Regions from separate parts of the Blastococcus sp. SYSU D00820 genome, predicted to be linked through region 2. Evidence: predicted binding sites of a transcription regulator. Region 2 holds the regulator's gene; the other holds the start of a gene.
The links. The regulator LexA, encoded in region 2, represses DNA repair genes until DNA is damaged. The targets are predictions, from matches to a motif close to TCGAACANNTGTTCGA.

Region 1: dinB (DNA polymerase IV) is a predicted target of LexA. The motif match lies at 7,133-7,148, and genes of this name have one in related genera.

The regions. Positions count from the first base shown of each region.
Region 1 covers NZ_JBJGZW010000007.1:118,467-133,663, reverse strand. The annotation lists gene mraZ (division/cell wall cluster transcriptional repressor MraZ) at 1-55, opposite strand, end outside; gene ACI79R_RS10440 (AAA family ATPase) at 445-1,422, shown strand; gene ACI79R_RS10435 (DUF58 domain-containing protein) at 1,425-2,801, shown strand; gene ACI79R_RS10430 (transglutaminase family protein) at 2,798-5,185, shown strand; gene ACI79R_RS10425 (DUF3040 domain-containing protein) at 5,315-5,725, opposite strand; gene dinB (DNA polymerase IV) at 5,851-7,089, opposite strand; gene ACI79R_RS10415 (BatC protein) at 7,341-7,664, shown strand; gene ACI79R_RS10410 (cupin domain-containing protein) at 7,922-8,971, shown strand; gene ACI79R_RS10405 (sucrase ferredoxin) at 8,968-9,939, shown strand; gene ACI79R_RS10400 (alkaline phosphatase family protein) at 9,959-11,128, opposite strand; gene ACI79R_RS10395 (class I SAM-dependent methyltransferase) at 11,125-11,871, opposite strand; gene ACI79R_RS10390 (VOC family protein) at 11,930-12,409, opposite strand; gene ACI79R_RS10385 (GDSL-type esterase/lipase family protein) at 12,481-13,098, opposite strand; gene ACI79R_RS10380 (DNA polymerase III subunit alpha) at 13,164-15,197, opposite strand, start outside.
Region 2 covers NZ_JBJGZW010000019.1:40,581-55,777, forward strand. The annotation lists gene ACI79R_RS17970 (vitamin B12-dependent ribonucleotide reductase) at 1-2,256, opposite strand, end outside; gene nrdR (transcriptional regulator NrdR) at 2,383-2,928, opposite strand; gene ACI79R_RS17980 (hypothetical protein) at 3,342-4,040, opposite strand; gene ACI79R_RS17985 (LysM peptidoglycan-binding domain-containing protein) at 4,169-4,711, opposite strand; gene lexA (transcriptional repressor LexA) at 4,948-5,727, shown strand; gene ACI79R_RS17995 (hypothetical protein) at 5,797-6,855, opposite strand; gene ACI79R_RS18000 (phosphatase PAP2 family protein) at 6,827-7,573, opposite strand; gene hflX (GTPase HflX) at 7,633-9,114, opposite strand; gene ACI79R_RS18010 (hypothetical protein) at 9,263-9,466, shown strand; gene dapF (diaminopimelate epimerase) at 9,473-10,366, opposite strand; gene miaA (tRNA (adenosine(37)-N6)-dimethylallyltransferase MiaA) at 10,363-11,283, opposite strand; gene ACI79R_RS18025 (hypothetical protein) at 11,280-12,011, opposite strand; gene ACI79R_RS18030 (DUF349 domain-containing protein) at 12,052-13,620, shown strand; gene miaB (tRNA (N6-isopentenyl adenosine(37)-C2)-methylthiotransferase MiaB) at 13,672-15,153, opposite strand.

The DNA of each region.
Region 1 (15,197 bases), on a different contig from region 2:
GGAGTGCGAGCCGGCCCTTCTCGTCGAGGCGCAACGGGTAGCTGCCGACGAACACCGGATCACCTCCCCCATGGGTCCTCCTCGACGTCCGCGGGGACCCCGGGACCGGCCCTGCCTCCCCACCGGGCCACACAGTAACCCACTGGGCCCCACTGGACACCACTCGACACCATGTCGTGACCGCTTCCCCCCACGACCGCCCCGCTCCCCGGTGACCTGGGCGGACGCACCCCGGCCACCGGCGTCCGGGAGGGCCGGCGGAGCCCTCCGGCGGGCGCCCGGCGGGGCCCCTCGACCGGCCCGGAGGGGCGCCGGGGGCGGCCGGTGGAGGGCCGGGGGGCGCCCGGTGGGGCCCGGTGGGGCGGTTCGTGGGGCGCGGTGGGGCGGGGGTGGGGAGTCCGCGCGGCCCGCCGCGGCGGCCGGGCGCCACGTACGGTGGATCCCGTGACCGAGGTGTCCCGCACCACGCCCGGCACCCCCTCGGTCGACGTGGCCGTGGAGGGTGCCCGGATCGCGGCGAACATGGCCCGTGTCGTGCACGGCAAGCCCGACGTCGTCCGGCTGGCGCTGGTGGTCCTCCTGGCCGAGGGACACCTGCTCATCGAGGACGTGCCCGGCGTGGGCAAGACCACGCTGGCCAAGGCGCTGGCCGGCTCCATCGACGCCAGCGTGCGGCGCATCCAGTTCACCCCGGACCTGCTGCCCAGCGACGTCACCGGCGTGGCCGTGTACGACCAGGAGAGCCGGGAGTTCGAGTTCAAGCCCGGTGCGGTCTTCGCCAACGTCGTGGTCGCCGACGAGATCAACCGCGCCTCGCCCAAGACCCAGTCGGCGCTGCTGGAGTGCATGGAGGAGCGCCAGGTCACCGTGGACGGCGTCAGCTACGAGCTGGCCCGCCCCTTCATGGTGATGGCGACGCAGAACCCGGTGGAGATGGAGGGCACCTATCCCCTCCCCGAGGCCCAGCGCGACCGGTTCACCGCGCGGGTGTCGATGGGCTACCCCGACCGGGAGGCCGAGCTGGCGATGCTCGACGACCAGTCGACGGCCGATCCGCTGGCCTCCCTCTCCCCGGTCGCCAGCGCCGCCACCGTGCGGGCCCTGGTCGCCGCCGTCGGCACGCTGCACGTCTCCGAGGCCGTCCGCCGCTACGTCGTCGCCCTGGTCGAGGCCACCCGCCGCTCCTCCGAGCTGCGCCTGGGCGCCTCGCCCCGGGCCGGCCTGCAGCTGCTGCGCACCGCCCGCGCCACCGCCGCGCTGGCCGGCCGCGACCACGTGCTGCCCGACGACGTCCAGGCCGTCGCCGTCCCGGTCCTCGCCCACCGGCTGCTGCTCACCCCCGACGCCGCGGCCGCGCGGCGCACCGGCGAGCAGGTGGTCGGCGGGTTGCTGGGCGCCACCCCGGTCCCCCGCGGACGCTGAGGATGGCGCGCGGCCCGGTCGGGACGGCGCTGTCGTCCCTCACCCTCCGCGGGCGCTGCCTGATCGCCGCGGGGGCCACGCTGCTCGGCCTGGGCGCGCTGCTCGGCGAGCTGCCGCTGGTGCAGGTCGCGGTCTTCGTGCTGGTGCTGCCGCTGCTGTCTGCGGCGACGGTGGCCCGCTCCCGGTTCCGGCTGTCCACCCGGCGCACGGTCACCCCGGCCCGCGTGCCGCGCGGCGGCGACGCCGACGTGCTGCTCGAGGTCACCAACGCCGACCGCCGCACCGGCGGGCTGTGGCTGCTGTCCGAGCAGCTGCCCGCCGAACTGGGCCCGGCCCCCGGGTACGTGGTGGAGCGGCTGCCCGCCGGGTCCACCGCGGCCCTGCACTACGCGTTGCACGGCGCCCGCCGCGGCCGCTTCGCCCTCGGGCCGCTGCGGCTGCGGCTGGTCGACCCCTTCGGCCTGGTCATGCGCAGCGTCGCCGGTACCGAGACCACCCCGCTGCTGGTCGTGCCGCGCGTGCGGTCCCTGCCGGCGGGCGGGCTGGCCGGTGGCGCCGGGCGGGGCGGTGAGGGCGCCCGCCGGTCGATCGCCGTCCAGGGCGAGGACGACGTCAGCACCCGCGAGTACCGCCACGGCGACGACCTGCGCAAGGTGCACTGGCGGGCGACCGCCCGCGCCGGGCAGCTGATGGTGCGGCTGGAGGAGCGGCCCTGGCGGGCCCAGGCGACCCTGCTGCTCGACACCCGCGTGCGCGCCCACCTGCTGGCCCGCGGCGGCAGCGGCCCGGTGCCGGGCCCGGCCGGCGACGACGCGCCGCCGGCCGACAGCCTGGAGTGGGCGGTGGAGGCCGCGGCCAGCATCGGCAGCGCGCTGGCCGGGCGGGGGGCCGAGCTGCGCGTGGTCACCGACGCCGGCGAGCTGGCCCCGGCCGAGGGCCGCGGCGGGCTGGGCGCGGCCGAGCTGCTCGACCGGCTGGCGGTGCTGCAGGCCTCCCGGCTGGCCACCCTGGACGCCGGCGTGGAGCGGCTCGCGCGGCTGGCCGGCGACGGCCCGGTGGTGGCCCTGCTCGGCGCGGTCGGGCCGGACGACGTCGCCGGGCTGGCCCGGGCGCGCTCGGGGCCCTCGGCCGATCTGGCCGTCCTCGTCGACGTGGGCAGCTGGGTGGTCGACGGGCGGGGCCGCAGCCGCCGGTCGCTGTCCGGTGCCGCCCGCGACCAGCTCGCCCGCCAGCAGGAGGAGGCCGCGCGGCTGCTGCGCGGCGCCGGCTGGCGGGTCGTGGTCGCCGGGGCGCCCGACCCGGTCGAGCAGGCCTGGGCCGCGCTGCTCGGCGCCGGCGCGGCGCCGCTCCCGGCCGGCCCGATGGGGGTGCCGGCGTGACCGCGGCCGACCCCGGGCCCTCGCCGCTGGCGCTGGACGCCGGCACCACCCTCGCCGCCGCGGCCGCCACGCTGCTGGGCGCGGTGGCCCTGTCCCCCGTCTTCACCGCCGGCGGCTGGTTCCCCCCGGTGCTCGCGGCCGTCGCCGTCGTGGCCGCGGCCGGTCTCGTGCTGCGGGCCGCCGGCGCGGTGCTGTGGGCCCGCGTGACGGCCGGCCGGTCGGAGCCACCGCGGTGGGGGGCGCTCGGCGTCCCCCTGGTGCCGCTCGGCCAGCTGGCCGCCCTGGCCTGCCTGTTCACCGCGCTGTTCGCCCCCGGGCAGGCGCTGTTCGGGTGGCTGCCGACGCCCGCCAGCCTGGCCGACCTCGGCCAGGTGCTCGCCGACGGCTCGGCGGAGATCCGCGAGCAGACGACGCCGGCGCTCCCCCTGACCGGCCTGGTCGCACTGACCGCGCTGCTGGTGGGCATCGTCGCGGTGACCATCGACCTGATCGCCGTCGGCGGGAGGCAGCCGGCGCTGGCCGCGCTCGGCCTGCTGCTGGTGTTCTGCGTCCCGGTCAGCACGGTGACCGGCGGCATCGGGCTGGCCGCCGTCGCCGCCCCCGCCGCCGGGCTGGCCCTGCTGCTGTGGGCCGACCAGCACCGGCGGCTGGCCTGGCGGCCCCGGCAGGGCCGGCGGTCGACCCTGCTGACCGGCGCGGGCGCCGCCCTGCGCACCGGCGCCCTGGCGCTGGTGGCCGCCGTGCTGCTCGGCGGGCTGGTGCCCACGCTGGCCGAGGGCGAGCTGGCCGCCGGCTGGGGCGACGGCTCGGGCGGCGGCGGGTCGACCGGCACCTCGCTGGACCCCGTCGCCGAGCTGCAGGGCCAGCTGACCCGCGACGAGCCGATCGACCTGCTGCGGCTGGAGGCCTCGGTCCCCGACCCGGGGTACCTGCGCGCGGTCGCCCTCGACGTGTACGACAGCGAGAACGGCTGGACGCTGTCCAACCTCGACGGCGAGACGACCGTCGACGGCGACCGGCTGGGCTCCCTGCCGGGCAGCGCGACCGACCGGCAGGTGCAGGCGCAGATCACCGCCATCGAGCACGACGACCGGTTCCTCCCGCTGCTGTACGCCCCGGTCGCCGTCTCCATCGACGACGCCCCGGACTGGCGGTTCGACCCGACCACGAGCACCGTCTTCGGCCGCGACACCACCACCGCCGGGCACACCTACCGGCAGCTGGCGCAGGAGCCGCGCCCCTCCCCCGCCGAGCTGGTCGACACCCCGGCCCTCCCGCCCGGCGACCCCCTGCAGGAGCGCTACACCGCCCTGCCCGAGCTCGACCCCGGCGTCACCGACCTGGTCGCCTCGCTCACCGCCGGTGCCGAGACCCCGTACGAGCGGGTGCAGGCGGTCTACGGCTTCCTCACCGACCGGGCCAACGGCTGGATCTACTCGCTGGCCACCGCCCCCGGCACCAGCGGGGACGACCTGGCCGACTTCCTGCGGCTGCGCCGCGGGTACTGCGAGCAGTACGCGGGCTCGATGGCGGTCATGGTGCGGGCCGCCGGCGTGCCCGCCCGCGTGGCACTGGGCTACACCCCCGGGCTGGTGCAGCCCGACGGCAGCCGGCTGGTCAGCAGCGACGACGCGCACGCCTGGGTGGAGGTCTACTTCGAGGGCTCCGGCTGGGTGCCCTACGACCCGACGCCGATCGACGTGGACCGGGCCGTCGAGCTGCCGTGGGCGCCCCGGCCGCAGGACCTCGAGGTCGATCCGCGCACCGACGTCACCGCCGCACCCGCGCCGGTGCCCGAGCCGACCGTCGCGCCGGTCGAAGGCGTCGCCGAGGAGGCGCCGGAGGCCGCGGCCGCGGCGGACTCCGCGGGCTGGCTGCGCCCGGCCCTTCCGGTGCTCGGCGTGCTCCTGGCGGTGGCCGCACTGCTGGCGCTGCCGGCCGGGGTCCGCGCGCTGCAGCGCCGCCGCCGGCTGGCGACCGGCACGCCGGCCGCGCTGTGGGACGAGCTCGCGGCCACCGCGCGCGACCTGGGGCTGCCCTGGGCCGAGACCCAGACCCCGCGGCAGGTGGCCGCGCGGCTGGCGCAGGCGCTGCCCGGCTCGGGCGGCGCGCACCGGGCCGGCCGCGCCGCCGGCGGCCCCGGCGCGCGGGAGGCCGTCGCGGTGCTGGCCGGGGCGGAGGAGGCGGCCAGCTACGCCCGCCCGGGCAGCGCGCCGCCGGCGGACCTGGCGGTCGCGTTGCGCACCGCCCGCCGGGGGCTGCTGGGCGCGGCCGCCCCGGCGACCCGGCTGCGGGCGCTGCTGCTGCCGGCGTCGGTGCCGGCGGGGCTGCGGGACAGCGCCCCGGTCCGGCGGCTGCGGGCGCTGGCCGGGCGCACCGCCTGACCGGCCGCACCGCCCGACCCACCGCACGGCCGGACCCTCCGCACCGCCGGACCGACCCCGGACGCGCGGCAGCCGCCGTCCGGTCCGGACGGCGGCTGCCGGGACGAGCGGGTGGTGCGACCGCTGCGGCTACTGGTCGTAGCGGCGGCGGAAGCGCTCCTCGAGGCGGTTCTTCAGCGGCTGGCGGCGAGCCCGGCCACGACCGCGGCCACCCGCGCCCCTGCCGCCGGCACCCCCGGCCGGGGCCTGGGCGCCCCCCTCGACCGCGCCGGTGGCCGAGCGGTAGTTGAGGACGCCGAGCGCCGCGCCGGCGAACATCACGAGGAAGCCCAGGGCGCCGAGGATGAACTGGTGGGTGACCGGCCCGCCGACGAGCAGGACCAGCCCGACGATGACCAGCAACGCGCCGATCTGCAGCTTGCGTCGGGCCTTGACCCGGCGATCGCCGGTCCTGACCGTGGAGGCGAACTTGGGATCGTCATCGACGAGGGCGCGCTCGATCTGCTCCAGCAGTCGCTGCTCGTGCTCGGAGAGCGGCACCGAGACCTCCAGGTGGGCGGAGCCATGGCCGTCGGAGGCTCCCGCCGACGGTGACATCGAGGATACGAGCCCTTTGCGGGGCGCGAAAGGCGAGTCGACCGCGACCCGCCGCACGCGCCCGACGATCACTCTCGCGGGTGGGTCGCCGGCTCGGACAGAGGACGGATGAACGGCGTCCGGGGTTCCCGACGCGCCGGCCCCGGACCCTCCCCCGCGCGGCGCAGGAGGGTGGCCGGGCGCACCGCTCCGGCCCCGAACCGGCGGGCCGCCCGGTCGGCGGCGAGCTCGGCCTCGCGGCGGCCGTGCTCCCGGGCGCCGAGCTCGAGCTGGCGGGGGGTGTCGCCCGCGGGGACCAGCCGCTCACCCCGCACGCCGACCAGCCGGATCCGGGCCCGCTGCAGGCCGAGGGCGTCGAACAGGGCCCGGGCGGTGTCGTAGAGCTCCTGGCCGACGTCGGTGGGCACCTCGAGGGTGCGGCTGCGGGTGAGGGTGGTGAAGTCGGCGAAGCGCACCTTGATGCTCACCGTGCGGGCCAGCCAGCCGCCCGAGCGCAGCCGCCCCGCCGTCCGCTCGGCCAGCCGCAGCAGCTCGCGGTGGACGACCGCCGGGTCGTCGACGTCGGTGGCGAAGGTCTCCTCGTGCCCGGCCGAGCGCTCCGGCTCGTCGGGCACCACCCGGCGCGGGTCGCGCCCCCAGGCCAGCTCGTGCAGCTGGCTGCCGGCGGCGACGCCGACCGCCCGCTGCAGGGTGCGGGCCGGCACGTGGGCCAGGTCGCCGACGGTGCGCAGCCCCAGCCGCAGCAGCACCTCCTCGGTCTTGGCGCCCACGCCCCAGAGGGCGCCCACCGGCAGGGGGTGCAGGAAGTCCATGACCTCGGCCGGGCGGACGACGAGCAGCCCGTCGGGCTTGGCGTGCGTGGAGGCCAGCTTGGCGACGAACTTCGTGCCGGCGACGCCGACCGAGCAGGTGATGCCCTGCTCGTCGAAGACCCGCGCCCGGATGTACTCGCCGATCTCCGCCGCGTCCCCCAGCCGCCGGCCGGCCCCGGAGACGTCGAGGAACGCCTCGTCGAGGGAGAGCGGCTCGACCAGCGGGGTGATCGACCGGAACAGCGCCATCACCGACCGGGAGACCTCGGCGTAGAGCGCGAGGTCGCCCGGCAGGACGGTGGCCGTGGGGCACAGCCGCAGCGCCCGCGCGGTCGGCATCGCCGCGTGCACGCCGTACCGGCGGGCCTCGTAGGTGGCCGAGGTGACCACCCCCCGGCCGCCCGTGCCCCCCACGATCACCGGGGTGCCGGCCAGCTCGGGGTGCCGGCGCACCTCGACGCTGGCGAAGAAGGCGTCCATGTCGACGTGCAGCACGCCGCACCCCGCCGCCCGGCTCCCCGGCACCCCGACCCCCTCCTCGAACGTGTGTTCGACCGACGGGGAGGACAGTACGGCCCGTCCCGGGCGGCGGGCATCCCGGAGCCGTGTCGTGACCGGACCGTTGCCCAGCGTGCCGCCACTCGTCGTTCCCGCTGGTCGGGGAGCGGGTGTGAGAGCAGGATCGGGGAGGTACAGCACGCCCGGACGGCCACCACCCGGTGGCCCTCGACCCAGACGGGAGAGACATGGCACTCGACGACGAGGACATCATCAGCGCGGGTGACGGGGGCGCGGACGGCGGCGCGGACGGCGGGGCCGACGGCGGCGCCGGTGACGGCGGGGCCGACGGCGGCGCGGACAGCGGCGCCGGCGACGGCGGGGCCGACGGCGGCGCGGACAGCGGTGCCGGTGACGGTGGCGCGGACGGCGGTGCCGACGGCGGGGCGGACAGCGGCGCGGCCATGGGCGCCGACAACGGCCAGCAGGGCCCCAACGACGCCGGTTCCGGCGGCGGCACCCCCGGTGTCCACGACGGTGGCGCCGACGGCGGCGCGGACGGTTCGGCCTGAGCCAGGACCCCACCGGCGGGGACCGGGCGGGCGTCTCTCCCCCGGGGGAGGACGTCCGCCCGGCCCTGCGCCGGTGCGCCGACGTCGACCCGCAGGTCTTCGCCGAGCAGTACTGGGGCCGTGCCCCGCTGCTGACCCGCGCCGAGGAGACCGGCGCGGACTTCCGTGACCTGCTCACCCTCGAGGCGGTCGACGAGCTGCTCTCCCGCCGCGGCCTGCGCACGCCGTTCCTCCGCATCGCCAAGGACGGCGAGGTCGTGCCCGCCGCGCGCTTCACCACCTCCGGCGGCGCCGGCGCCGAGGTCGCCGACCAGGTCTCCTCCGACGCGGTGCTGCGGCTGTTCGCCGAGGGCAGCACCGTCGTGCTGCAGGGGCTGCACCGGCTCTGGCCGCCGCTGATCGAGTTCGCCGACCAGCTGGCCGCCGACCTCGGCCACCCCACCCAGGTCAACGCCTACATCACCCCGCCGTCCTCGCGCGGGTTCTCCGCGCACTACGACGTGCACGACGTCTTCGTCCTGCAGGTCGCCGGCGAGAAGCACTGGACGATCCACGCCCCCGTGCTCCCCGACCCACTGCGCACCCAGCCCTGGACCGACCGCCGTGCCGCCGTCGCCGCCGCCGCGGAGGGCGAGCCGGTGATCGACACGGTGCTGCGGCCCGGCGATGCCCTCTACCTGCCGCGCGGCTACCTGCACTCGGCCACCGCGCTCGGGGAGATCAGCGCGCACCTGACCGTCGGCGTGCACTCGGTGACCCGGTGGGCGGCCGCGGAGGCCGCGCTGGACGTCGTCCGGGAGCTCGCCACCGAGGACCCCGCGCTGCGGTCGTCGCTGCCCCTGGGCGTCGACCTGGCCGACCCCGGCGCCGTCACCGGCGAGGTGACCGACGTCGTCGCCGCGCTGCGCGCCTGGCTGGACCGGGTGGACCCCGCCGAGGTCGCCGAGCGGCTGCGGGCGCGCACCTGGTCGCAGGTGCGCCCGGAGCCGGTGGCCCCGCTGGCCCAGGCCGGCGCCGCCGCGGCGCTGACGCCGGACACCGTGCTGCGGCTGCGCCGCCGGCTGCGCTGCCAGCTGCGCGAGCCCGCCGACGGCCGGGTGGTGCTGATCGGCGGCCGGCGCCGGCACGAGTTCCCCGCCGGGACCGCCCCCGCGCTGGCCGAGCTGCTGAGCGCCGGCGAGCTCAAGGTGACCGATCTGCCCGGGCTGGACGCCGCCGATCGGCTCACCCTCGCCCGCCGGCTGGTCACCGAGTCCATCGCCGTCGTCCGCGACGCCCGGCTGCCCGACGCCCCGCCGCCAGGGTGAGCGACCCGGCCCGGCGCCCGGCCCGCCCCGCGGGCCGGATCGCGGAGGGCCGCTGCTCGGCGCGCGCGCTGGCCCGGGGTGACTCGGCGGTCGGGACGGCGGCACCGGCGCAGCGGTGGGTGCTGGTCGAGCAGCCGGGCCCGTGGGGCCGCGACGCCCTGCTGCAGTCGCGGTTCGACGCCGAGGTGGCCCCGGAGCTGGCCCGGCGGGCCCGCGCCGAGGGGGTGCGGCTGCTGCTGGTGCGCCGTCCCGACGGCCGGCTGGCCGACTCCGGACGGCGCTGGGCCTACGTCGACAGCCGGCCCGGGCACCGGGGCACCTGGTGGTCGGTGCGCGACTCCGACGCCGACCTGCTGACCGCGCCGTGGGACGGCACGGCCGGCGAGCGCACCGACGGGCTGACCTACCTGGTGTGCAGCCACGGCGGGCACGACGCCTGCTGCGCGCTGCGCGGCCGGCCGCTGGCCCGGGCGATGGCCGAGGCCGGCGCCGACGTGTGGGAGTGCAGCCACCTCGGCGGGGACCGGTTCGCCGCCAACGTCGTCGTCCTGCCGCACGGGCACTACTACGGGCAGGTGCCCGGGGACGGCGCTGAGGTCGTCGCCGCGCACCGCGAGGGCCGGGTGGCGCTGCCGTGGCTGCGCGGGCGGGCGGGGCTGCCGCCGCCGGTGCAGGCCGCCCAGCACTTCGCGCGGGAGGAGCTCGGCCAGCTGGGCGTCGACGACCTGCCGCCGCTGGGCATGACCCGGCTGACGCCGGTCGGCGCCGCCGTGGAGCGCTGGGTGGTCACGCTGGCCGGCGCCGACGGCGACGTCGTGGTCGGCATCGAGAGCCGGCCGTCGGCCGAGGCGGCGCACCTGACCTGCTCGGCGACGCACCCGGCGCACACCCGCACCTGGCACGTGCTGTCGATGGCGGTGTCCGCGGGCGGGCGGACGGTCACCTCGACGGTGCACCGGCAGGTCTGAGCCCGCGGCCCGGCGCTGCTCAGCCCAGCGCGCGACCCCGGGCCACCAGCAGGGGGATCGCCAGCTCCGTGGCGGTCAGCGACCCGTGGTAGGCGCGCAGCCGGCTGGGGCCCGGCTCGCGCCGGCCGGCGGTCATGACCCAGTTCCCCCGGGCGAGGGCGACCACGTCGCCGATCCGCTCGGCCACGGCGCCGGCCACCGGGCCGAAGACGCCGGTCGCCACCGCCTCGTCGCGGCCGGCCACCCAGGCGCGGTGCCCGAGCTCGGCGCGCCAGCGGGCCACGACGTCGTCGGCGGCGCCGGGGACGGTGTGCAGGTAGCGGGCCCGCGGCTCGCCGGCGAGCAGCCGCACCCCCTCGAGCAGCTCCGGCTCCTCGTCGAGATCCAGCCGCGTGTGCGCGGAGACGTCGAGCATGCCGTGGTCGGCGGTGACCAGCAGCGCGGCGTCGTCGGGCAGGCCGTCGACGACCTGGGCGACGACCCGGTCGACCAGCTGCAGCTGGGCCCGCCAGCTGGGCGAGTCGACGCCGCGGATGTGCCCGGTGAGGTCGAGCTCGGCGGTGTAGCCGTAGACCAGGCTGCGCGGGGCGGCCGCCAGCGCGGCGAGGACCCCCGCGGAGAGGTCGCCGGCGCTGACCGTGCCCGAGTAGTCGGCGCCGCGGTAGGCCGCGCTGGTGAGGCCGGAGCCGGCGAAGGCGTAGGGCGCGACGGCGGTGACGGCGAGGCCGGCGTCGGCGGCCTGCTCGAAGACGGTGCGCTGTGCCTGCCAGTCGCGGGGGTCGGGGTCGTCGGCCCAGGCGGTGTGGTTGAGGGTGCGGTCCTCCCCCGGCACGGCGGTGACGAAGCCGAGCACGCCGTGGCTGCCCGGCGGCAGGCCGGTGCCCAGCGTGGTGAGGCTGACCGGGGTGGTGCTGGGGCACGGCGCCTGCAGGTCGCCCAGCGGGCCGGGCAGCGCGGCGAGGGTGGGCGCGAGGTCGGCGTGCGCGCGGACCAGGTCGGCACCGAGCCCGTCGACCAGGAGGACGGCGACCCGGCGGGCGCCGCCGAGCAGCTCGGTGAGGCCCAGCGGATCGGCCGGCAGGTCGCCGCGGGACACCGGGACGCCGAGGGCGGCGGCCGCGCCGGGGAGGACGTCGGCCAGCGTGGCGGTGCCGTAGGCGGGACGGGCGAGGTCGGCCGGGAGGGTCACGGGCGGGTGGCGAGCAGGTGCAGCCCGGTGGCGACGTCCCGGTAGGGCGAGGTGCCGGCCAGCGCCAGCTCCAGGCGGCGGACGGCGTCGGGGCTGGCGCCGGAGGCGGCGTCGAGCAGGTCGGCGACGACGGAGACGCCGCGCCAGGGACCGGGCTCGAGGCCGGCGTCGCGGACGAGCGCCAGGAGGTCCTCGGGGCCGAACCGGCGGCGGGCCGGCCGGGCGCGGCCGGGCGCGGGGTCGCGGTCCTCCAGCAGCGCCAGGGCCTCGACCGGGTGGCCGCCGAGCGCGCGGGCGAGCACGGCGCCGGCGCGGTTGGCGGTGAGCACGCTGAGCGTGCCGCCGGCGCGCAGGGTGCGGGCCATCTCCCCCAGGGTGACCGCGGGGTCGTCGACGACCTCGAGCACGGAGTGGCAGAGCACGAGGTCGTAGCCGCCGTCGGCCGGCACGGGCAGCTCGTGCAGGAGGTCGCCGTCGCCCTGGACGCCGCGCACCCGCTCGCCGACCCCCTCGGTGGCGGCCCGGCGGGCCAGCGTGGCGAGGGCGTCGGCGCTGGGGTCGACCACCGTGACGTCGTGCCCGAGGCGGGCCAGCGGAACGGCGAGGATGCCGCTGCCGCCGCCCACGTCGAGGACCGTCAGGGGCGCGCCGGCCCGGACCACCGGGTCGAGGGCGGCCCAGACGGCGGCGGTGCGGGCGGGCAGCTGCTCCGCGGCGGGCGAGGCAGGGGCAGACGGCGGCACCCGTCGGAGCCTAGTGGCGCGGCGGCCGGCGCACCGGTCGTCGCGCCTGCCGCCCCTGTCAGGCCGGGACGCCGTCGGCGGCGCGGCGGATCTCGGCGAGGTCGATCCTGCGCATGCCGAGCATCGCCTGGGTGGCCCGCATCGCCCGCTCGGGGTCGGGGTCGCCGAGCAGCGTGTACAGCTCCTCGGGGATGACCTGCCAGGAGACGCCGAAGCGGTCCTTGAGCCAGCCGCACTGGCTCTCCTCGCCGCCGTCGGTGAGGCGGCTCCAGTAGTGGTCGACCTCGTCCTGGTCGGCGCACATGATCTGGAAGGAGATCGCCTCGCTGAAGGTGAACTCCGGGCCGCCGTTGAGGGCGGTGTACTCCTGCCCGTCGAGGGTGAAGGCGACGGTCATGACGGTGCCCTCGGGCAGCGGCATGTCCGGCCCGTAGCGGGTCACCGCGCCGATCGAGGAGTTCGGGAAGACCGAGGTGTAGTGCACGGCGGCCTGCTCGGCCTGGTCGGTGAACCACAGGCACGGGATCTGCTTGGGCACGGTGGGCTCCTCCGCGGGCGGGCCGGCGGGCTGCCGGCGTCAGGAGGGGAGACCGCGGCAGGCGGCCGAACTCATCGGCCGGCCGGGGAGCTGCGGTCCAGCCAGGCCAGCCAGTGCGGCAGCACCAGGCCGGCGAGCTCGGCGTAGCCGGCCGCGGCCGGGTGGGCGCCGTCGCCGGCGGCGACCTCGGCCATCCAGGTGCTGCTGGCGCGCAGTGGCGCGTGCACCGGCACGTGCGGGACGCCGCGGTCGGCGCAGACGGCGGCGAGGCGGACGTCGAGCGCAGCGGTGCGCTCGTCCTGGGCCGGGTCGGCGACCGGCGGCGGGCCGACGACGAGCACCGGCCACCCGCGCTCCGCGATGCCGTCGAGCACCGCGGCGAGGTTCGCGGCCGACTGCTCCGGCGGCACCCGGGTGCCCGCGCCCTCCGCGGTGGTGTCGTTGACGCCGAGGGAGACCACGACCCGGCTGTCCCACTCGCCGCCCAGCCGCGCGGCGCACTCGGCGGTCCAGCGGGCGCGCACGTCGCGGCTGGTGTCGCGGCGGACGCCGAGCACGTAGCCGGTGAGGGGCCGGCCGGCGGCGGCGCTGCCGGCGCAGAGGCGCCCGACCCAGCCCCGGTGCTCGGGATCGCCCACCCCCGCCACGAACGAGTCGCCGACGAAGCACACGCGCAGGTCCGGGGTCACGCAGGCATGGTGCCGGGCACCGGCACCATGCCCGCGCTCGGTGCCCCGCGCTCGGTGCCCCGCGCTCAGTGCCCCGAGCTGCCCGGGCTGGAGTGCCACAGCTTCCGCGGCGCCGCCGCGGCCCGCCGGGCCGCCACCTTGGTGTCCTCCCCGGCCGGCTTGATGTCGGCGTAGGGCGACATGCGGAACCCGGTGGGGTGCACCAGCACCGGCCGCACCACCACCGGCCGCGACCCGTGCGAGGCCGCCGCCCCGGCGATGGCCTGCTCGGTGTACTCCCCCGGCGCAGCCATCAGCTCGGCGACCGCGGCCGGCCCGCCGGTCTCCCAGGCCTCGTGCAGCGCCGGCAGCTCCCACGCCCCGGTGGCCCGCAGCGAGACACCGCGCGGCCCGGTGCGCCGCAGCACCCCGCGGATGACCAGCAGCCACGAGTGGAACACCGTCGCGGCGTAGGGCCCCTGGGCGTCCTCGAAGAAGGTCGAGTCGGTGCAGCCGGTGCCGTCGTCGAGGGTCACGAACACCACCCGCCGGCCCGACCGGATCGGCGGCGTCTGGGTGGCCACCTTGACCCCGGCCACCAGCACCTCCGCGCCGCTGCGGCTGCCGAGCAGCTCCCCGGCGGGCACCGCACCGATCGCGGACAGGAACGGCCGGTAGAAGTCGACGACGTGCCGGCTGGCGTCCAGGCCGAGCACCTCGAGCTCGGCGCGCACCAGCTCGGCGTCGGTGAACTCGGGCAGCCCGCTGCCGGCCGCCCACTCCAGCGTCGTCTCCTCCGGAGCCGGCTCGTCGCCGGGCAGCTCCAGCCCCATGAGGTCGAGGCTGAGCTGGCCCACCGAGCCGGCCTTCGCCCCGCTGCGGGTCCAGCGGTCGAGCTCGCCGATCTGCAGCAGGAGGTCGCGCCGGGTGACCTGGCCGCGGGTGCGGGTGGGCCGCCCGGCCTCCCGGTCGCGCACGCCGAAGCCGTAGAGGGAGTCGAAGCCCCCGGCGAGCACCAGCCGCTCGACGACCGGCCGGGACACCGACGCCCGCGACCAGAAGTCGGTGAGCGAGCGGTAGGGCTGGCCGGCGACGATCCGCGCCACCTCGTCGTCGGAGATGCCCTTGACGTCGGCCAGCGACAGCCGGATGCCGTAGCGCGACGGGTCGGCCATCGACGGCGGCATCCACTCCGGTCGCGACCACGGCCGCTCGGCGGGGTCGACCCGCTCCACCCGGTAGGTGTCGGCCGAGGCGTTGACGTCCAGGCCCAGCACCCGGACGCCGAAGTTGCGGGCGTCGTCGAGGATCAGCCGCTTCGGGTACATGCCCGGGTCGTGGGTGAGCACCCCGGCGAGGAACGCCGCCGGGTGGTGGGTCTTGAGCCAGGCCGACTGGTAGGTGGGCAGCGCGAACGCCGCGGCGTGGGCCTTGCAGAAGCCGAACGAGCCGAAGGCGACCAGCACCCCCCACACCTGCTCGACCACCTCGACCGGATAGCGCTGCAGGGCGGCCGGCATGAACCAGGCGCGCACCTCGTCGTGCAGGTCCTTCTCGCCCAGCGCCCGGCGCACCTCGTCGGCCTCGGCCAGGGTGCACCCGGCCATCTGCGCCACGATCTGCAGCACCTGCTCGTGGAAGACCACCACCCCGGCGGTCTGCTCCAGGTACGGCGCGAGGTCGCGGTGCGGGTACACCGGCTCCTGCCAGCCGTTCCGGGCCAGCAGGAACGGGGTCACCATGTCGCTCTTCACCGGACCGGGCCGGAACAGCGAGATGTCGACGATGATGTCCTCGAACGTCTGCGGCCCGAACTTGCCGACCAGCTCGCGCTGCCCGGGCGACTCGATCTGGAACATCCCGAGCGTCCGCGTGCTCCGGATCAGCTCGAAGGTCGTCGGGTCGTCGCGGGGGACGGCGTCGATGTCGACCTCCTCGCCGTCGACCCGGGCCACCTCGTCGAGGGCGTGCGCGATCGCCGACTGCATCCGGATGCCCAGCAGGTCGAGCTTGAGCAGCCCGAGCTCCTCGACGTCGTCCTTGTCGAACTGGCTCATCGGATAGCCGAGGTAGCTGTTCTCCACCGGCGTGCGGTCCAGCAGCGTGGCGTCGGACAGCAG
Region 2 (15,197 bases):
GACGCTGAACGACGTCGTCATGCTGGTCCGCTTCTTCGGCAGCCGCTTGCGCACCGGGTGCGACATCGTGGCGACCGGGGCGACCGCCTCGGTCTTGGCCTCGGCCTTCTTCGCCCCGTTCTTGGACGAGTGGGCGTCGGACAGCGGCTGGCCGACCTTGCAGTTGTCGCGGTAGATCGCCAGCGCCTTGAGGCCGAGCTTCCAGCCCTGGAAGTAGATGTTCTCGACGTCCTCGACCGTCGCCGTCTCCGGCATGTTGACCGTCTTGCTGATCGCGCCGGAGATGAACGGCTGCACCGCGGCCATCATGCGCACGTGGCCCATCGGGGAGATGGCCCGCTCGCCCATGGCGCAGTCGAAGACCTCGTAGTGCTCCGGGCGCAGGCTCGGCGCGTCGACGACGTGGCCGTGCTCGGAGATGTACTCGACGATCGCCTCGATCTGCTCGTCCTGGTAGCCGAGGCTCTTCAGGGCGCGCGGAACGGTCTGGTTGACGATCTGCATCGAGCCGCCGCCGACCAGCTTCTTGTACTTGACCAGCGAGAAGTCCGGCTCGATGCCGGTCGTGTCGCAGTCCATCATGAAGCCGATGGTCCCGGTGGGGGCCAGCACCGAGGCCTGGGCGTTGCGCCAGCCGTTGTCGGCGCCGATCTCCAGGCACTCCTGCCACTGGGCGGTGGCGGCCTTGAGCACGTCGGCGTCGTCGGCACCGACCGGGCGGATCGCGTCGTTGGCGGCGGCGTGCTTGCGCATGACGCGGGCGTGGGCGTCGGCGTTGCGGGCGTAGCCCTCGTAGGCGCCGACGATGCCGGCGAGCTCGGCCGACCGGCGGTAGGCGGTGCCGGTCATCAGCGAGGTGATCGCCGCGGCGAGGGTCTGACCGCCGCGCGAGTCGTAGGCGTGGCCGGTGGCCATGAGCAGCGCGCCCAGGTTGGCGTAGCCGATGCCCAGCTGGCGGTAGGCGCGGGTGGTCTCACCGATCGGGTCGGTCGGGAAGTCGGCGAAGCAGATGGAGATGTCCATCGCCGTGATGACCAGCTCGACGGCCTTCACGAAGTTCTTGGTGTCGAAGGTGCCGTCGTCCTTCAGGAACTTCATGAGGTTCAGCGACGCCAGGTTGCACGAGCTGTTGTCCAGGCTCATGTACTCCGAGCAGGGGTTGGACGCGTTGATCCGGCCTGTCTCGGGGTTGGTGTGCCAGTCGTTGATCGTGTCGTCGTACTGGATGCCGGGGTCGGCGCACTCCCAGGCGGCCTGGGTGACCTTGCGGAACAGGTCACGGGCGTCGACGGTCTCGATCACGGTGCCGTCGAGGCGGGCGCGCAGGCCGAAGTCCGTGCCGTCCTCCACCGCGCGCATGAACTCGTCGGAGACGCGCACGGAGTTGTTGGCGTTCTGGTACTGGACGCTGGTGATGTCCTTGCCGCCGAGGTCCATGTCGTACCCGGCGTCGCGCAGCGCGCGGATCTTGTCCTCCTCGCGCGCCTTGGTCTCGATGAACTCCTCGATGTCGGGGTGGTCGATGTCGAGGACGACCATCTTGGCCGCACGCCGGGTGGCCCCACCGGACTTGATGGTGCCGGCCGAGGCGTCGGCGCCGCGCATGAAGCTGACCGGGCCCGAGGCGGTGCCGCCGGAGGACAGCAGCTCCTTGGAGGAGCGGATGCGCGAGAGGTTCAGGCCGGCGCCGGAGCCGCCCTTGAAGATCAGCCCCTCCTCGCGGTACCAGTTGAGGATCGAGTCCATCGTGTCGTCGACGGCGAGGATGAAGCAGGCGCTGACCTGCTGCGGCGCGCTGGTGCCGACGTTGAACCACACGGGGCTGTTGAAGCTGAAGTACTGGTGCAGCAGCATCCAGGTCAGCTCGTGCTCGAAGACCTCGGCGTCGCCCTCGGTGGCGAAGTAGCCGTACTCCCGGCCGGCGGCGCCGTAGGTGAGCACCACCCGGTCGATGAGCTGACGCAGGCTGCTCTCCCGCTGGGGCGTGCCCACGGCGCCACGGAAGTACTTCGTCGTGACGATGTTGGTGGCGTTGATGCTCCACTCGGCGGGGAACTCGACGCCACGCTGCTCGAAGTTGATCGAGCCGTCCCGCCAGTTGGTCATGACGACGTCACGACGCTCCCAGGTCACCTCGTCGTACGGGTGCACCCCGGCGGTGGTGAAGACCCGCTTGACCTTCAGGCCCTTCCCCCGGGTCGGTGCCTTGGCGGCCCGACGCGTACGGCCTGACAAGCGGTCCTCTGTCTCGGTCACGGAGCTCTCCCTCGATGTGTGGTCCGGCGGCTGGGGAAGAGCCGCGTTCCGGTCCTGCTGTGTGTTCTACGGGGTGGTGCTGACAGTTCTGGGGTGGCCGGGGACCGACCAGGTGGTCGTCGTCGGTCAGCTGCCGTCGGGGGACGCCGCGCTGCGGCCCCCTCCCCGCCGGCGGGCGGCCGGCAGGGCGTCGGTCATGCCCGGCAGCGGCGGGGTGCCGCCGGTGAGGTGCCGGGCGCGGAGCTCGGTGATCTCCTTCTCGAAGTCCTCGATCGAGTCGAAGGCCCGGTAGACGCTGGCGAAGCGCAGGTAGGCGACCTCGTCGAGCTCCCGCAGCGGCCGCAGGATGGCCAGCCCGACCTCGTGGCTGGGCACCTCGGCCGCCCCGGTGGCGCGGATCGCGTCCTCGACCTGGGCGGCGAGCTGCTGGAGCTGGTCCTCGTCGACCGGCCGGCCCTGGCAGGCCCGGCGGACGCCGGCCACCACCTTGGACCGGTTGAACGGCTCGCTGACACCGCTGCGCTTGACGACCGCGAGCACCGCCTCCTCCACCGTGGTGAAGCGGCGCCCGCACGCGGGACACGACCGGCGGCGACGGGTGGTCGCCCCTTCGTCGGCCTCGCGCGAGTCGATGACCCGGCTGTCGGGGTTGTGGCAGAAGGGACACCGCACGGCGGTCCTCCCCCTCTCCCCGGACACCCGATGCCGGCGGACGCCGGCGCCTCCGGGAGCTCCCCCCTGTGGACCTCCCTGGGGACGACCGGTGGACGTCCGGGGGAGGGACTGGGGATGGCCTGTGGATGGCTTACATCGGTGCAACTACTAGATGTAGGGGAACCGTAGGCCGGACCCCACTAGATGTGCAAGCGCAGACACGCGGCAATCTGTTCCTCCCGGCGCGTCGGTACGCAACCGGTGACCGACACCCCAGCCGTCACAGCGACACGCCGCGACCGGCCCGCTCGCGCTGGAGAACCGGCCCGGGCGGGCGTATGGCGTGTCGCTCCCCCGGGCCCCGGGCAGCCTCCGGCGCCCGCCGCGGCAGCCGGTGGACGCCGGTCGCGGGCGGGGCCCCGATCGACCCGTCAGCCGGCGACGGCCACCCCGGCGGCCTCGTCACGACCCCACGGAGCGGTGTCCCCGAGACGGATCGGGCGGGTGAGCATGTCGACCGACGCCGGCTCCGCGGCGACGGCGGGGAGGACCCCGGTGTCGGCAGCGCGGTGCCGGCCACCGTGGGCCGGGGCGCGGTGACGGCCGGCCGCGTCGTCGCCGCAGCGGACGGCGGGGAACTCCGCGGTCAGGTCGGCACCGTGCCGGCGCCGCCGCTCGGCGCGTGGCGCGGGCTCCGACCCCGCCGGGGCGGACCGGCGGCCGGCCGGGCGGCCGTCGGCGGCCAGCAGCTCCCGGAGGGCGGCGCGGCTCATGACCACGGTCGCCGGGTGCAGCTCCTCGGCCCGGACAGCGGCCGACGGGGTCACGGGCGCGGCGACGACCACCGGGACATCCACCTGCGCGACCTCGACCTGCGGGGCCTCGACCCGGCGGGCATCGGTCGCCGAGGTCTCGGCCGCGGGCGGCTGCGGCAGCCGGACGGCGGTCAGGTCGATCCAGGACGTGCGTTCCACCCCGTCGACGACCGACCGCACCTGCGCCTGGGCGACGCCGCCCTCGTGCCGCCAGCCGAGCATGGAGCCCGGCCGCCAGGTGCCGGCCTCCTCGATCTCGACGTCGAACGACGATCGGGCGAAGGCCGCTGCTCGGCCGTCCTGGGTGTTCCGCACGTCGAGGACGCTAGGTCGCCGACCCCCAGGACCCGGCGCAGGACGGGGCGCGGAGGGTTGACGAAGATCAGCGACGAGGATTGTGGGTGTGTGGTCGTCCACACCCCGGGACGCCCGCCGACGGCCGGTCACGGCAGCTGGAGGACCTGGCCGGGCACGAGCACCGCGCCCTCGAGGTCGTTGAGCTCCTCGATCGCGTCGACGACGGCCCGCACGTCGGCCTCACCGCCGGACACCTCGGTCGCGATGGACCACACCGTGTCGCCCGGCTGGACGACGACGCTCTCCCCGCCGGCGAGCTCCAGACCGGCCCCCGCTCCGCCGCCGACCACCTCGGAGACCAGGACCGCCGCTCCCACGCCCGCGACGATGCCCAGCGCGGCCACCAGGCGGCGCCCGCGCCGGGTCAGCCGCAGCGGTGCCGGGCCCGCGGGTGCGGCGCACCCGCCGCGCACCGGCCGCGGCGCGCCGGCCAGGCGCACCGGGCGGCCACCCGGCCGGGCGGCGGGGCGGGCCGCCCCCGCGTCGACCTCCCGCCCGGCCGGCCGGGCGGGCACCGCCCGCACGACCGGCGGAGGCGGCAGGAGCCGGAGCGGGGGGCGGCCGGGAGCCGCCGGCACCGGGACCTCCACCGGCACCAGGGGGACCTGCTGACGCACGCTCGCCGCCACGGCTTCTCCTCGCTCCGCCCGGCACCCCGGGCACTCCCTCGATCGAACGCGCGTTCGATCGAACGTCCGTACGAAGTCCTACCGCATGCCGCCGACAGAAACGACCCGACACGGCCGGACTTCGAACGTGTGTTTGAAACCGGCGCCGCGAGGCGCTACCGTCCGACCGGGACCCGCGCCGGCGCAGCCGCCGGCGTCGACGACGGGCCGCGGGGTGCGGCCGGCGAGGAGGAGACGTGGCGGGCACGAGCAGTTCAGCGGGCGGTGACGGCTCCGGCCGGAGCGGCCGCGGGAGCGCGCCGGTGGCCGAGGCGGCGCCGTCCGCCCAGGTCCGCACCTTCCCCGACCGGGGCGAGGCCGGCGACGGGCTGACGCAGCGTCAGCGCCGCGTGCTGGAGGTCATCCGTGACTCGATCGAGCGCCGCGGCTACCCGCCGTCGGTCCGCGAGATCGGCGAGGCGGTCGGCCTCTCGTCGGCGTCCTCGGTCGCCCACCAGCTCACGGTGCTGCAGAAGAAGGGCTGGCTGCGGCGCGATCCCAACCGCCCGCGCGCCCTCGACGTCCGGCTGCCGGGCGAGCTGGCCGCCGCCGAGTCGGCCCCGGCCGCCGCACCGGCGCCCGCCGGGGAGGAGACCGGTTCCGCACCCACGTACGTGCCGCTGGTGGGCCGGATCGCCGCCGGTGGCCCGGTGCTCGCCGAGCAGGCCGTGGAGGACGTCTTCCCACTGCCGCGCGAGCTGGTCGGCGAGGGCACGCTCTTCATGCTCAAGGTCGCCGGCGACTCGATGGTCGAGGCCGCGATCTGCGACGGCGACTGGGTGGTCGTCCGCCAGCAGCCGACCGCCGAGAACGGCGAGATCGTCGCCGCCATGCTCGACGGCGAGGCCACGGTGAAGACCTACAAGCGCCGGGACGGGCACGTGTGGCTGCTGCCGCACAACCCCGCCTACGAGCCGATCCCCGGCGACGAGGCCACCATCCTGGGTCGCGTGGTCACGGTGCTGCGCCGCGTCTGACCCGCCTCGGCATCGCCCAGGGCCCCCGTCCGCCGTCGGCGACGGGGGCCCTGTCGTGGGCGGGTGGGGCTACTCCACCTTGCGCCGGCGCAGCTTGCCGCCCAGCCAGACGAGCAGGCCCGCCACGGCGGCAGCCGTGAGCGCGGCCGGCAGCGGGTTCACGCCGGACTCGCTGCCGGCGAGGGCGTCGGCCAGGGAGTCGTCCCCCGGTGCCGCGGCAGGGCTGTCGGCCGCGGGAACCGGGACGAGCACCAGGTCGCTGGGCAGCCCCTCGCTGGCCACGACCAGCCGGCCGTCGGGGGCCACGGAGATCGCCTCGCCCTGCGGGGAGGGCGGCAGCGCGACCCGCACCGGATCGGTCGCCAGGGCCGCGGCGACGTCGGAGCCGGACAGCGGCCAGACGTAGGCGTCGGTGTAGGTCCGCAGCGCCACCCAGCGCCCGTCCGCGGAGACCGCACCGCCGGTCACCATGAGCTGGCCGGCGCGCCCCACCGGCCCGCCGGCCGTCCCGGTGAGCATCAGCTCGACGGTGCCGACCCGCTCGAGGCCGACGACACCGTTCTCGACGAGGGAGGAGACCGGGCGGTAGACGCCGCTGGCGCCCAGGAACTCCTTGGTGACCACGTACGGGGTCCCGTCGGGGGCGAGCAGCAGCGCCTCGGCGTCGTGCGGCCCGTCGGGATAGGTCAGCCGGTGCACTCCGGCGGAGCCGTCCGGGCGGAGCGCGATCAGGGCGACGGTCGACCGGTTGCCGCGGTTGTCGCCGGTGTCGGCGATCCAGACGGTCCCGTCCGCGGCGACGGCCAGGTCCTCCGGGTCGTAGGGGTCCACGGCAGCGGTGTGCACGTCGACGACCTGGCAGCCGGCGTCGAGGGCGTAGACCTCGACCTGGCCGCCGCCGTCGTTCATCACCAGGACCGCGCCGCCGGTGCCGGCGACCAGCCCGGAGATCTCCCCCAGCCGGGGGTCGGTGATCTGGCACTGCGTCTGCGGCGCGGCGGCGCCGGTGGGGTCCTCGGCGGCCGCGGGCAGCGGAAAGCCGAGGGCGAGCACGGCGGTCAGGGCCGAGCCCGCCGCCAGACGCCGCCCCCGGGCGCCGCTACGCGGTGGGACGGCCTGTCCGGGCACCGACCCAGCGTGACAGCACGGCTGCGTCGAGTGCGTGAACCACGCCCAACAGCAGCAGGCCCACGCTGGCGCCGACCACCGCGTCGGTGACCCAGTGGAAGTCCAGCGAGACCATCGCGATCCCGGTGAGCACCGGGCCCACCACGCTCAGCAGCCAGAAGAGCCGCTGCACCCGCGGCGGCAGCCGGAACTGCACCACCTGCCAGCGCGCGATGCCCCACATGAGGACGGCGTTGGCCACGTGCCCGGAGGGGAACGAGGCGCCGTCCGGGTGGTGGAAGAAGTGGCCGGCGTAGCCCGGCGCCGTCCGCCCGATCCCCCACTTGAAGCCGTAGACCACGACCGTCAGCAGCGCCAGCCCGACGACCACGCGGACCAGCGGCAGCAGCGACCGGCGGCGCACCGCCAGCCAGGTCACCAGGCCGGCCAGGACGATGAGGATCGTGCCGCGTCCGCCAATCTGGGTGACCGCCCAGACCGGCCAGTAGCCGTCGGAGGTCCGCAGCCCCCAGCCGCCGACCACGTCGGAGACGCGCTCGTCCAGCGTCTCGAGGACGCCGCCGCGGAGCAGGTCGACGGTGACCCCGACGGTGACCAGCAGGGCCAGGCCCAGCAGCCACCACGGGGGCCGGCCGACCGAGGTCACCTGGTCGACGGCCGGAGCCTCCCCGCCTCCCGGCGGGGTGCCGGGATCGCGCCGCACCACGCCGCTCGTCACCGGCTCACGGTACCGGTCCGTGACCGGTTCGTGATCTCCGGAGCCGGGCGGCGTGGCGATCAGCCGACCGGCGCGGCGAAGTCCTCGAGCGCCGAGGCCAGCGACGCGTCCACCCGGGCGGTCAGCCGGGTGCCGCCGGCCTCGTGCGTCTCGCTGAGCACCTCGCCGTCCCGGTGCACGCGGGCCACGAGGTCGCCGCGGTCGTAGGGCACGAGCACGTCGACGTCCTGGTCGGGGTGCGGCAGCCGGGCGGCGACGACCTCGCGCAGCCGCTCGATCCCCTCGCCGGTGCGGGCCGACACCCACATCGCACCGGGCAGCGCCTGGCGCAGCGTGAGGACGTCCTCCTCGCTCATCGCGTCGACCTTGTTGACGACGATGAGCTCGGGCACCGCCGCGGCGTCGATCTCGCGGAGCACCACGCGCACCGCGTCGATCTGGCCGAGCGGATCGGGGTCGGAGCCGTCGACGACGTGCAGCAGCAGGTCGGCGGCGGCCACCTCCTCGAGCGTCGAGCGGAAGGCGTCGACCAGCTGGTGCGGCAGGTGCCGGACGAAGCCGACGGTGTCGGTCAGCGTGTACTCGCGGCCGTCGGGGCCCTCCGCGCGGCGCACGGTCGGGTCGAGGGTGGCGAACAGCGCGTCCTGCACCAGCACACCGGCGCCGGTCAGCTGGTTGAGCAGGCTGGACTTGCCGGCGTTGGTGTAGCCGGCGATCGCCACGCTGGGGACGGCGTTGCGGTTGCGGCTGGACCGCTGGGTCGCCCGGGCGGTCGCCATGCCGGCGATCTCCCGGCGCAGCTTGCTGACCCGCGCGCGGATCCGCCGCCGGTCGGTCTCGATCTTGGTCTCACCCGGGCCACGGGTACCGATGCCGCCACCGCCGGCCACGCGACCACCGGCCTGCCGGGACATCGACTCACCCCAGCCGCGCAGCCGCGGCAGCATGTACTGCATCTGGGCCAGCTCGACCTGGGCCTTGCCCTCCCGGCTGCTGGCGTGCTGGGCGAAGATGTCGAGGATCAGCGCGGTCCGATCGACCACCTTGACCTTGAGAATCTTCTCCAGCTGGTTGAGCTGGCCGGGGGTCAGCTCGCCGTCGCAGATCACGGTGTCGGCGCCGCTGGCGGCGACGATGTCCCGGATCTCGGCGGCCTTGCCCGAGCCCACGTAGGTGCCGGCGTCGGGCTTGTCCCGCCGCTGGCTGACCGCCTCGAGCACCTGGGAGCCCGCGGTCTCGGCCAGCGCGGCCAGCTCGGCCAGCGACCGGTCCGCGTCGGCCTGCGTGCCCTCGGTCCAGACGCCGACCAGCACGACGCGCTCGAGGCGCAGCTGCCGGTACTCGACCTCGGTGACGTCGGTGAGCTCGGTGGAGAGCCCGGCGACGCGGCGCAGCGCGCCACGGGCCTCGAGGGCGTAGGAGCCGGTGGTGTCGTCGTCCTCGTCCCACTGCCCGGCCGGGGCGGGACGGGGGTCGAGGGGGGCGTCGTCGATCGCGGGCGTGTCGAGCGGCGCCGTGGAATCCAGGGGAGCGGTCGTCATCGTCTCCAGCGTGGCATGCCCCGCGTTCGGGAGCACCTGAGTTGTCGTCATCGCCGCGTACAACACCCGGACGGGGCAGATGCATCCCGACCGGCGCGGGGGGTAGGGCCGACGGCGACGGCGTCCGTCCCCGACGAGGAGGTCCCCCGTGAGCACGAGCAGCAGCGCCGGAACCGACGACCCCGGCCGCGATCCGAAGGGCCTGAACCCGCCGCGCAACCTGTTCGGCGGCGCCGACCAGGACACCGGCCGCGGCGAGCCGCGAGGCACCGGCAACACCGGGCCGGCCGACAAGCCGGAATCCCCCACCGACGTGCCGGAGACCCGGGCGGACACCCCCGACAACCCCTGAGCGAGGTCAGCCGGCGAGCCACTCCCCGGAGAGCTCGCCGGCGGCCACGACCACGGCCGGCCCGCGCAGCACCGTCGTCTCCGCGGTGACGTCGACGGTGAGCCGGCCACCGGGGACGTCGACCACGACGGTCCCGGCGGCCGCGCCGGCGTCGTCCAGCGCGGCGAAGGCGACGGCGCAGGCCCCGGTGCCGCACGAGCGGGTCTCCCCCACGCCGCGCTCGTGCACCCGCAGCCGCACGTGCGCGTCGGCGCCCTCGGTCGCACCGCGCACCCGGTTGACGAGCTCGACGTTCACGCCCTCGGGGAACAGCTCGCGGTCGAAGACCGGCTCCGCGGTCAGGTCGAGGGTGTCGACGTCGACGTCGGTGAGGCAGGCCAGGTGCGGATTGCCCATGGAGACCGCGAGCCCGGGGAACGCCCGCCCGGACAGCACCGCCTCGCCGCGGCCGAACGGCCGGGCCGGGCCCATGTCGACCCAGTAGGTGCCGTCGGGCGAGGCACCCACCCGGCGCGGCCCGCCGCGGGTGCCGACCAGCACGCCGGCCTCGCAGGCGGCGCGGTCCAGCAGCCCCTCGGTGACCAGCACGTGCAGGAACAGCCGGATGCCGTTGCCGCACATCTCGGCGTGCGAGCCGTCGGCGTTGCGGTGGTCCATGAACCACTCGCAGTCGGCCAGCCGGTCGCCGAGGACGGCGGGGGCGTCGGGCACGTGCACGCTGCGGACGACGCGCAGCACGCCGTCCCCACCGAGGCCGGCGCGGCGCTCGCACAGCCGCCGGACCATCGCGGCGTCCAGCCGGTCCTCCGGCCACACGGCGCCGTCGGGGTCGGGCAGCACGACGAAGTCGTTCTCGGTGCCGTGCCCCACGAGCACGCGGTCGCCTCCGGCCTCGGTCACCCCTCGATGGTACGGGCGTCGAGCAGGGCCCCGACCGCGTCGACCAGGTCGGGGCGGGCGGCGTCGAACCAGGTGGTGGCGGCGTCGCGGCGGAACCAGGAGCGCTGCCGGCGCACGAACCGGCGGGTGGTGGTCACGGTGCGCTCCCGGGCCTCGGCCGGGGTCAGCGTGCCGTCGAGCTGGGCCAGCACCTGGGCGTAGCCCAGCGCCCGGGAGGCGGTCGGGCCCTCGCGCAGGCCGTCGGCGGCCAGGGCGGCGACCTCGTCGACGAGCCCGGCGGCCCACATCCGGTGTACGCGCGCGGCGATCCGCTCGTCGAGCTCGGCCGGCTCGCGGTCCAGGCCCACGACGACCGCCGGGTAGTGCGGGCGGGGCGCGGGCAGCGAGGCCCGGAACGGCCCGCCGGTGAGCTCGATGACCTCCAGGGCCCGCACGATCCGCCGTCCGTTGCTGGGCAGGACGGCGGCCGCGGCCGCCGGGTCGAGCCCGGCCAGCCGGGCGTGCAGCTGCGCCGGTCCGACGGCGGCGAGCTCGCCCTCCAGCCGGGCGCGCACCGCCGGGTCGGTGCCGGGGAAGTCCAGCTCGTCGAGGACGGCGCGCACGTACAGCCCGGACCCGCCGACCAGGAACGGCACCGTGCCGGCGGCCCGCAGCCGGTCCACCTCCGCGCGGGCGCGCAGCCGGTACTCGGCCACCGACGCCGGCTCGCGGACGTGCCACAGGTCGAGCAGGTGGTGCGGCACGCCCTGCCGCTCGGCCAGGTCGGGCTTGGCGGTGCCGATGTCCATGCCGCGGTAGAGCTGCATGGAGTCGGCGTTGACCACCTCTCCGCCCAGGCGCCGGGCGAGGGCCACGGCCAGCGCCGTCTTGCCGGTGGCGGTCGGACCGACGACGGCCACGACCGGCGGCGCGCTCACCGGACCGTCCAGGACGCCACCAGGTAGCCGACGCCGAACGGGGCGGTGTCGGCGTACCGGACGCCGGTGACCGCGCTGCCGGCCAGCGTCGCGCCGACGGCACGCCACACGGGCACGCCCGCGGCCAGCAGCCGCTCCCCCTCCGCCGGGTCGAGCGCGGCCAGCGCGGCGGCGTCCCCGGCGGCGAGCGCGGCGGACACCGCGGCGTCGAACGGCTCCGCGTCCGGGTCGAGGTAGCCCGGGGCCTTCACGCTGCGGCGGGCCGAGCCGTCGCCGACGGCCAGCACCCCCACCGGACCGGGCAGGCCGGCGAGCGCGTCGGCGAGATCGGCGGGCCCCACGCCCAGCCGCGTCCCCGAGAAGCCGGCCTGGCCCAGCAGCCAGCCCCCGACGGTCAGCGCGAGGGGGGTGCGCCGTCCCCCCGGACGGACGTACCCGTCGAAGGGCACCACGGCATCCACCCCGAAGCCCCGCAGGTCACCGCCGTCCCCCTGGCCGTAGCGCCCCTCGGCGCCGGCACCGACGACGACGACCACCTCCGGACGGGCGGCGAGCATCGCCTCCACCGCCTCCCGGCAGGCCGCCCGCAGCGCCGCGGTCGCCTCGTCGGGCCTCCCCTCCACCACCGGGAACAGCAGCGGCGGCCCGGGGACGAAGGCCACCGACAGGGGCAGCCCGGCGCCGGGCGCCGGAGGTTCGGGCCACGCGGGGACCCCTTCGGTCGTCACCGCAGCAGTGTCGCCGATGCGACGTGGGACACTGCGGTGCGTGTCGAGCACGGAGTCCCCCCTGAACGGGTCGCAGCAGGTCCCCTCGTCCGACGAGGCGCGGTCCGAGGCGGTCACCCCGGAGGCCGGCACGCCGGTCGCCGAGTCCCCGGCGGATGCCGCCCTGGCCGATCCGACGGCGTCCGCCGCCGGTGCGGAGCCGGACGCACCCGCCCCCGAGCCGGCCGCTGGTGCGGAGGTGATCCCGGTCGAAGCGGCCCCCGCGGACGCGGCCCCGGTCGACGCGCCGGCGGCCGAGGCCACCGCCCCGGACGCCGTCGACCCCGAGCCCGCGCCCACCCCGGCGCCGGCCGACGTCCCCGCGCACCACACCCCCGCCGAAGCCGTCCCCGCCTCCGACCCCACCCAGTGGGGCCGGGTCGACGAGGAGGGCACCGTCTACGTCCGCACCGCCGACGGCGAGCGGGCCGTCGGCTCGTGGCAGGCCGGCGACCCGGCTGCCGGGCTGGCCCACTTCGGCCGCCGGTACGACGACCTCGCCACCGAGGTCTCGCTGCTGGAGGCCCGGCTGCGGGCGCACACCGGCAACCCCGGCGAGATCAAGGCCAAGGCGCAGGCGCTGGCCGACTCCATCCCCACCGCCACCGCCGTCGGCGACCTCGACGGGCTGGCCGCCCGCGCCCGCGCCATGGTGGAGACCGCGGATTCCGCGGCCGCCGAGTCGCGCGCGGAGAAGGCCGCGGCACGGCAGGCGCAGATCGCCCGCAAGGAGGCCCTGGCCGCCGAGGCCGAGCAGATCGCCGCGGAGTCGACCTCGTGGAAGGCCGCCGGCGACCGGCTCAAGGCCATCGTCGAGGAGTGGAAGACCATCCGCGGCATCGACCGCAAGACCGACGAGGCCCTGTGGACCCGCTTCGCCGCGGCCCGCGACGCCTTCGGTCGCCGGCGGGGCGCGCACTTCGCCGCGCTGGACGCCCAGCGCAACGAGGCCCGCGCGGCCAAGCAGGAGCTCATCGCCGAGGCGCAGCGGCTGTCAGCCTCGACCGACTGGGGCCCGACGAGCGCGGCGATGCGCTCGCTCATGGACCGCTGGAAGGCGGTGCCCCGCACCGGCCGCGACGGCGACGACGACCTGTGGAAGCAGTTCCGCGCCGCCCAGGACGTCTTCTTCGCCGCCCGCGCGGAGTCGGACAAGGCGCGCAACAGCGAGCAGCTGGCCAACCAGCAGGCCAAGGAGGAGCTGCTGGCCCAGGCGGAGAAGCTCGACCCGTCCGGCGACCTGCGGGGCGCGCAGAACGCGCTGCGCAAGATCCAGGAGAAGTACGACGCCATCGGCCACGTGCCGCGCGGCGCCATGCGCAGCCTGGAGGACCGCATGCAGGCCGTCGAGCAGCGGATCCGCGGTGCCGCCGACGCCTCGCGCCCGCGGGTCGCGCCGGAGAACCCGCTGCTGACCTCGATGCGCCAGGCGGTCACCAAGGCCGAGGAGCAGCTGGCCAAGGCCGAGGCCGCGGGGAACCCCAAGCGGATCGAGGAGGCCCGGGCGAACCTGGCCACCCGCCGGGAGTGGCTCGCCGAGGCGGAGAAGTCCAGCAGCGGCCGCCGCTGAACCCCACATGACGAACGCCCCCGCCCCGGGATCCCGGGGCGGGGGCGTTCGTCATGAGCAGCCGGCGGGGGTGGCAGCCAGCGGCGGCGGGGCGCCGACCGCCGGCATGCCGAGCAGCACGCCGGGGGTGGTGGGCCGGGTGCCGGCCTCCGCGGCGTCGCCGGCGCGGGTCCGGCGGTGCGAGCGCAGCGGCCCGTCGGCGACCAGGTGGTGCGGCGCGGCCTGGGTGAGCACGGTCTCGACGACGTCGCCGGGGCGCACCCCCTCGGTCGCGGTGAAGTGGACCAGCCGGCCGTCCCGCGCGCGACCGGTCATCCGGCCGCGGACGGCGTCCTTGCTGCCCTCCCCCGCGGCCACCAGCAGCTCGACCGGCCGGCCGACCAGCGCGCGGTTCTCCGCCCAGCTGATCTCGTCCTGCAGGGCGGTCAGCCGCAGGTAGCGCTCCTGCACGACCTCCTTGGGCAGCTGCCCCTCCATCTCGGCGGCGGGCGTCCCGGGCCGCTTGGAGTACTGGAAGGTGAACGCGCTGGCGAACCGGGCCTGCCGGACGACCTCGAGGGTCTGCTCGAAGTCCTCCTCGGTCTCGCCGGGGAAGCCGACGATGATGTCGGTGGTGATCGCCGCGTCGGGCATCGCGGCGCGGACCCGGTCGAGGATCCCGAGGTAGCGGTCCTGCCGGTAGCCGCGCCGCATCCGGCGCAGCACCTCGTCCGAGCCCGACTGCAGGGGCATGTGCAGCTGGTGGCAGACGGCGGGGGTCTCGGCCATGGCGGCGATGACGTCGTCGGTGAACTCGCGCGGGTGCGGGCTGGTGAACCGGATCCGCTCCAGACCCTCGATCCGGCCGGCCGCACGCAGCAGGTCGGCGAAGGCGCCGCGGTCGCGGAACTCGACGCCGTAGGCGTTGACGTTCTGCCCCAGCAGGGTCACCTCGAGCACGCCCTGGTCGACCAGTGCCTGCACCTCGGCGAGGATCTCGCCGGGCCGGCGGTCCTTCTCCTTGCCGCGCAGCGCGGGGACGATGCAGAACGTGCAGGTGTTGTTGCAGCCGACGCTGATCGACACCCACCCGGAGTAGGCGGAGTCCCGCTTGGCCGGCAGCGTCGACGGGAAGACCTCGAGCGCCTCGACGATCTCCACCTGCGCCTCGGCGTTGTGCCGGGCGCGCTCGAGCAGCGCCGGCAGCGACCCGACGTTGTGGGTGCCGAAGACGACGTCCACCCACGGGGCGCGCCGGACGATCTCGCCCCGGTCCTTCTGCGCCAGGCATCCGCCGACGGCGATCTGCATGCCCGGATGGGCGTCCTTCACCGGCCGGAGGTGACCGAGGTTGCCGTAGAGCCGGTTGTCGGCGTTCTCCCGGACCGCGCAGGTGTTCAGGACGACGACGTCGGCGTCGTCCCCCTCCGCGGCCGGGGCGTAGCCGGCGGCCTCGAGCAGCCCGGACAGCCGCTCGGAGTCGTGCACGTTCATCTGGCACCCGTAGGTGCGCACCCGGTAGGTGCGCGCGGGGCTCTGCGCTGCGCTGTCCATGTCGACAGCGAGGGTACGGCGCCGCCGGTGCACCCCGGCCGGAC